3 regions of the Paracoccus sp. SY genome follow, and region 1 is predicted to be linked to each of the others. Evidence: riboswitches for the same ligand, from Rfam matches in the RefSeq annotation. Region 1 holds a riboswitch; each other region holds the start of a gene.
What was found. A riboswitch is a leader RNA that binds a small molecule or an ion and turns the genes downstream of it on or off. The one in region 1 is predicted to bind thiamine pyrophosphate.
Positions count from the first base shown of each region.

Region 2: it holds a riboswitch for thiamine pyrophosphate, as region 1 does, so the genes downstream of both, thiD (bifunctional hydroxymethylpyrimidine kinase/phosphomethylpyrimidine kinase) here and CK944_RS05275 (thiamine ABC transporter substrate binding subunit) in region 1, are expected to answer to the same signal.
Region 3: it holds a riboswitch for thiamine pyrophosphate, as region 1 does, so the genes downstream of both, thiC (phosphomethylpyrimidine synthase ThiC) here and CK944_RS05275 (thiamine ABC transporter substrate binding subunit) in region 1, are expected to answer to the same signal.

Region 1 is NZ_NWMQ01000004.1:71,536-73,796, forward strand. It holds gene mutS (DNA mismatch repair protein MutS) at 1-1,069, opposite strand, end outside; TPP riboswitch at 1,129-1,225, shown strand; gene CK944_RS05275 (thiamine ABC transporter substrate binding subunit) at 1,257-2,237, shown strand; gene CK944_RS05280 (thiamine/thiamine pyrophosphate ABC transporter permease ThiP) at 2,213-2,261, shown strand, end outside.
Region 2 is NZ_NWMQ01000006.1:138,587-140,847, reverse strand. It holds gene CK944_RS07575 (FAD-dependent oxidoreductase) at 1-234, opposite strand, end outside; gene thiD (bifunctional hydroxymethylpyrimidine kinase/phosphomethylpyrimidine kinase) at 231-1,049, opposite strand; TPP riboswitch at 1,132-1,238, opposite strand; gene ggt (gamma-glutamyltransferase) at 1,350-2,261, shown strand, end outside.
Region 3 is NZ_NWMQ01000077.1:2,480-4,740, reverse strand. It holds gene CK944_RS20885 (BCCT family transporter) at 1-798, shown strand, start outside; TPP riboswitch at 1,014-1,134, shown strand; gene thiC (phosphomethylpyrimidine synthase ThiC) at 1,246-2,261, shown strand, end outside.

The DNA of each region.
Region 1 (2,261 bases):
GCCGCGACAGCGCCCGGTCCATGTCGGGCACGCGCGACAGCGCCGTTCGCAGATCGCCCGTCAGGCGGGGATCATCGACCAGCATCGCCACCGCGTCATGGCGCGCGTGGATCAGCGCCAGATCGCGCGATGGGGCGCCGATGCGTCGTTCCAGCAGCCGCGCGCCCGCCGCCGTCACCGTCCGGTCGATGGCCGACAGCAGCGATCCCTCGCGCCCGCCCGACAGGGCCTGGGTCAGTTCCAGGTTGCGCCGGGTGGCCGCGTCGATCCCCATCGCCCCGCCCGCGCGTTCGCGCACCGGCGGGCGCAGCAGGGGCAGTTTCCCCTTCTGCGTCAGGTCCAGATAATCGACGATGGCCCCCATGGCCGACAGTTCCGCGCGGCTGAACGACCCGAAGCCGTCCAGCGTTTCCACGCCGTAAAGCCCGCAAAGCCGCCGCTGCCCCGCCGCGCTGTCAAAGGCACTGGCGTGCAGGTCGGTCAGCGCCGCCCCGGCATCCGCCGCCAGATCGCCCAGGCCCGATCCGTCGCAGGCCAACAATTCGCGGGGCGCAAGGCGCGCCAGTTCGGGCGCAAGTCGCGGCAGCGGGCATTCCATCACCTGGAAGGCGCCGGTGGAGATATCCACCCAGGCCAGCGCGCAATCATCCCGCACCTGCGCCCATGCCGCCAGATAGTTGTGGCGCCGCGCCTCCAGCAGCGATTCCTCGGTCAGGGTGCCGGGCGTCACCAGCCGCACCACGTCGCGGGCGACGACCGATTTCGACCCACGCTTCCTGGCCTCGGCCGGATCCTCCATCTGCTCGGCGATGGCCACGCGAAAGCCCTTGCGGATCAGCGTCAGCAGATAGCCCTCGGCCGCATGGACCGGCACGCCGCACATCGGGATGGGTTCGCCCCCATGGGTGCCGCGCTTCGTCAGCGCGATGTCTAGGGCGCTTGCGGCGGCCACGGCGTCGTCGAAGAACATCTCGTAGAAATCGCCCATGCGATAGAACAGCAGGGCGCCGGGGTTCGCCTCGCGGATCGCCAGGTATTGCGCCATCATCGGCGTGGGCTGATCGGTCATGTCCTTCGTCATGGCGGCGTTTCTAGCCGCTTGCGGCGGGCTGCGAAATCCCTACATTCAAGGCCACCTCGGGGGGCCATGTGGCTGAGACGCGCAAGCGGACCCGTTGAACCTGATCCGGCTAACACCGGCGGAGGGAAGGTGACGCTGTCCTTTCTTTCGTGACCCATATGGAAAGGAGACAGCGATGAAACTGCCCCTGATGCTTGTTCTGCTGGCGGCGACCCCGGCCATGGCGCAGGACAAGCCCGTCCTGACCGTCTATGCGGGCGAATCCATCACCAGCGAATGGGGCCCCGGCCCCAGGATCGAGGAAGGGTTCGAGGCCTTCTGCAACTGCGACCTGCGCTTCGTCACCGGGGACGAGTTGTCCCGCGTGCTGATGGAGGGCGAACGGACCGAGGCCGACATCGTCTTCGGCCTGAACACCGACGTGACCGCCCGCGCCCGCGCATCCGGCCTTTTCGCGCCGCATGGGCAGGATACGTCCGGCTTGTCGCTGCCCGTCGAATGGACCGACGACATCTTCCTGCCCTATAACTGGGGCGAGACGGCCTTCGTCTATGACGAAACCCGGCTGCAGAACCCGCCCGCCAGTTTCGTCGAACTGCTGGAGGCGCCCGACGACCTGAAGATCGTGATCCAGGATCCGCGATCGTCGGTCAGCGGCCTGGCGCTGCTCTTGTGGGTGAAGTCGGTCTATGGCGACCAGGCGCCTGACGCCTGGGCCAAGCTTGCCCCCAAGGTGCTGACCGTGACCAAGGGCTGGTCGGAATCCTATGGGATGTTCACCGAGGGCGAGGCCGACATGGTCCTGTCCTACACCACCTCGCCCGCCTATCATATCGAGGCCGAGGGCGACGCCACCAAGAAGGCCGCGATCTTCCCCGAAGGCCATTACCTAATGGCCGAGGTCGCGGCACAGGTCCGCACCACCGACCAGCCGGAACTGGCGCAAGCCTTCATGGACTGGATCCTGACGCCCGAATTCCAGGCCACCATCCCGCTGGCCAACTGGTCGCTGCCCGCCAAGCTGCCGCAGGACGACTGGCCCCAGGTCATGCGCGACCTGCCCCGACCCGAAAAGACCCTGTTCTATTCCGAGACCGAGGCCGAGGCGCTGCGTCAGCCCGCGCTTGACGAATGGCTGCGGGCGTTCTCGGGCTGACGCGGGCCGAGGCCGGGGGCGCCA
Region 2 (2,261 bases), on a different contig from region 1:
GGACACCGGCACGCCCTGGCCCTGCCACCAGTCGGCCGAGGCAAGGCCGTGCCGGGTCACCGCTTCCTCGGCGCTTTCGCCTTCACAATGGGGGGCCAGCATCCCGCCTGCCCACCAGGAACAGGCCTGCGGGCCGGGGGCGCCGTCGCGGACAGCCGCCGGGATGCCGCGCCGGGTCAGTTCCGTGGCGACGCACAGGCCCATCACGCCCCCGCCGATCACGGTCACGCTCACAGGGCGGCCTCGACGGGTTGCGGCCACAGCGCGTGGAAGTGATGCACCGGCCCATGCCCACCGCCGATGGACAGATCGTCCGCCGCCTGGATCGCGCGGTGCAGCCAGTCATGCGCCCGGCCCGCCGCATCCGCGACCGAAAGCCCCTGCGCCAGTCCCGCCGCGATGGCCGAGGCCAGCGAACATCCCGTGCCATGCGTGTGCCGGGTGTCGATCCGCGCCGATGCGAAGCGCGCCACCTCGTCCGGCCCGACCAGAAGATCGGTGCAGTGGCTTCCCCCTGCATGACCGCCCTTCATCAGCACATGGCGCGGGCCAAGCGCGCAAAGCGCACGGCCCTGCGCGATCGCCTGGGCGTCGGAACCGGCAGGGGCCTGGCCCAGCAGGCGCGCGGCCTCGGGCAGGTTGGGGGTCAGCACATGGGCGAGGGGCAGCAAATCGTGGATCAGCGCGGCCACGGCGTCGTCCGATGCCAGGACATCGCCCGACTTCGCGATCATCACCGGGTCCAGCACGACGGGGATGGCGCAATCGCGCAACGATGCCGCGACCGCGGCGACTGCCTCCGGCGACCCGATCATGCCGATCTTGATGGCATGAACGGCGATATCGTCCAGGACCGCGTCGATCTGGGCACGGATCAAGGCCGGGGGGACGGGATGGATCGCCGTCACGCGCCGGGTGTTCTGGGCGGTCACGGCCGTGACCACGCTGGCGGAATAAACGCCAAGCGCCGACAGGGTCTTGATATCCGCCTGCAATCCCGCGCCGCCGCCGCTGTCGGATCCGGCAATGGTCAGAACGGTCCTGGTCATGTCCCTTCCCCTTTTCTGTCGCATCCGGGACATGCGAGGGGGGAGGGGGCGGCAGACAGGCGGATCGGTCCGGCGGACGACGCATGTCTGCCTATCCGTTCCCTCCGCCGGCATGACCCGGATCAGGTTCGATGGGTCGGTGCGCATTGCACCTCTCAGCCCCGCGACGGGACGCCCCAACGGATAGTGTCGGGGGAACCCTAGCGGCGTCGGGGGCGAGCGTCCAGCGGGAAAACCCCGCGGCTTGCGCCATTCGCCCCAGGGGCGCACAGTGGGTCATCGAAACACAGGGAGGCGGGTATGAAACAATCGGCAGTTGCGGTCGCGCTGTTCCTGGGCGGGTCCGCCATGGCCTTTGCCCAGCAGGCCACCGACGCGGTGGCGCCCGAGGGGGCGTCGGGTTCCGACGTCCAGGCCGACGGTTTCGGCCCGCTGACCCAGGCCTCGCGCGATGCGCTTGACGCCAAGGCGCGGGGCGAATCCGTTGCCGGGCAGGACTGGATGATCAGCGCGGCCCATCCCCTGGCGTCCCAGGCGGGGGCCAAGGTCCTGGCCGCCGGCGGCAGCGCGGCCGACGCCATGGTCGCGGTGCAGGTGGTGCTGGGCCTAGTCGAGCCGCAAAGCTCGGGCCTGGGGGGCGGTGCCTTTCTGGTCTGGCACGACGCCGAAACGGGCGAGCTGACCACGCTGGACGGCCGCGAGACCGCCCCCATGGCGGCCACGCCCAGGCTGTTTCTGGACGGGGAAGGCCAGCCGCTGGACTTCATGGAGGCGGTGGTGGGCGGCCTGTCGGTCGGCACCCCCGGCACGCCCGCCCTGCTGGAGGCCGCGCATCGCAAATGGGGCCGCGCGAATTGGGCGGGCCTGTTCGACGACGGCATAGGCCTGGCCGAGGAAGGCTTCACCGTCTCTCCGCGCCTGGCGACGCTGGTGGCCGAGGAAGGCGAGGCGTTGCAGGGCGATCCCGCGACGACGGCCTATTTCTTTCCAGATGGCCAGCCGGTCGCGGCGGGGGCAAGGCTGACCAACCCGGCCTATGCCGAAACCCTGCGCCGCCTGGCATCCGAGGGCGCGGCGGGCTTTTACCAAGGCGGCATCGCGGAAGGCATCGTCGCGGCCGTGCGCGATGCCGACAATCCCGGCCTGCTGTCCATGCAGGATCTGGCGGGTTACCGGGTGGTCGAACGTCCGGCCGTCTGCGTCGAATATCGC
Region 3 (2,261 bases), on a different contig from region 1:
TCAAACCTGAACCTCGTCTTGTCCACCATGCTGCTTCTGGTGTTCGTGGTCTTCGGCTCGGTTCTGTTCTCGCTGTCGACCTATGGTTCGGCACTGGTGGACTACATTCTGCACTTCCCGGGCCTCTCGTTCGAAGCCTACTCGACCGGCACGGCCCTCGGCGATTGGCAGGCCGGCTCCACCACCTTCTACTGGGCGTGGTGGATTGCCTTTTCTCCCTTCGTGGGTCTCTTCCTCGCCCGCATCTCGCGGGGCCGGACGGTGCGCGAATTCGTGGTTGGGGCCGTCATCGCACCGTCGCTGGTCTGCTTTGCCTGGATGGCCATGCTCGGCGGCACGGCAATCGATCTGGAGCTGTCGGGCGTCGCCCAAGGTGCCATCATCGATGCGTCCACCACCAACATGCTGTTCGCGACGCTGCAGTTCATCGTGGGCGAACAGGTCTATGGCATTGTTGCGATCATGTGCGTGGCGCTGATCCTGACTTTCCTCGTCACCTCGGCTGACTCGGGCCTCCTTGTCATCAACACAATCATGGCAGGCGGTGAGGAAGAAACCGACGTGCGCCACCGTATCGTCTGGGGTGTCCTGCTGACACTGGTCATCGGTGCCCTGATCATTGCAGGAGGCGGGGGGCTGATCGTGCTGCAGAACGCCATGATCATCGGAGCGCTGCCCTTCGCGTTCGTGATGGTTGCGATGTGCGTCTCGTTGGGCAAAGCGCTTTATCGTGACCATCAGCGCGACCGGTTTGCCGATGCGGAGACTGCGGGCCTTGTCGTTGATCGCATGAGCTGACGCTCGTGTTATGGCCACGGGCCTCCGAGACAGGCCCGTGGTCCGGCAATCCGAACAAGCGAGTGTGGCGGATGCCTGCCCGTGACACGGCGCTCAGCGGGTCGCTCCAGGCTATTTGCACGGCATACTATTTTCGGCAGGATGTCTGCTATGCGGACGAAGCGGACAGTCAAACCTCTCACTGCTTGACACATGCAGCACCTCAGTGCAGCTTGCCCGCACGTCAGGGGAGTCCCGCCTAGGGGACTGAGAGGCTGAGTGGGGGCAACCCCGGTGAAGCGACCCTTTGAACCTGACCCAGTTGATGCTGGCGTAGGAAGACCGAAGGGCAATTCCCCCAGTTGCATTCTGGGCGGTCCTTTCGGGCCGCTTGGCCCCGTTCGCGCGGTCATATGGCCTGCGCTTCCTTGCCATCCTCGCCTTGGTCGCGCGAATGGAGAGGAAGACATGAAAGACCAGCCGCAGCCCGCAATCACCACGGGCGCACTGCCCGCATCCAGCAAGGTTTACATCACCGGCACCCTGCACGACATCCGCGTGCCGATGCGGCGCATCGAGCTGAGCGGGGGCGAACCCGCGTTGACGGTCTATGACAGTTCCGGCCCGTATACCGACCCTGATGCCGACATCGACATTGCCTGCGGATTGCCCGCCATGCGAGGCGATTGGCAGCGGATGCGTGGCGATGCCGTTGCTTATGCCGGGCGAGCGGTCACTTTGGCCGATAACGGTTTTGCCACGGGGGAACGCCTGACCCCGGCATTTCCGCGCGCCATGAAGCCATTGCGCGCGACGCCGGGTGCGAACGGCACTGGCGCGATCACGCAGCTTGCCTATGCGCGCGCGGGCATCGTGACGCCCGAAATGGAATTCGCCGCGATCCGCGAGAATGAGGGGCGCGTAACGGCCGCCGCCTGCGATGGCGAGGATTTCGGGGCCATGATCCCCGATCTGGTCACGCCGGAATTCGTCCGCGCGGAAATCGCGGCGGGCCGGGCCATCATTCCGGCCAATATCAACCATCGCGAGCTTGAGCCGATGGTCATCGGACGCAATTTCCTGGTCAAGATTAACGCCAATATTGGAAATTCCGCCGTTACCTCGTCGATGGAGGAAGAGGTGGACAAGATGGTCTGGGCCATCCGCTGGGGCGCAGATACGGTCATGGACCTATCTACCGGGCGCAACATCCACAATATCCGCGACTGGATCATCCGCAACTCGCCCGTGCCGATCGGGACCGTGCCGCTGTATCAGGCGCTGGAAAAGGTCGGCGGCATTGCCGAGGATCTGACCTGGCAGATCTTCCGCGACACGCTGGTCGAACAGGCGGAACAGGGCGTGGATTATTTCACCATCCACGCAGGCGTGCGGCTGCACATGATCCCGATGACGGCGCAGCGGGTGACAGGAATCGTGTCGCGCGGCGGCTCGATCATGGCGAAATGGTGTCTGCATCACCA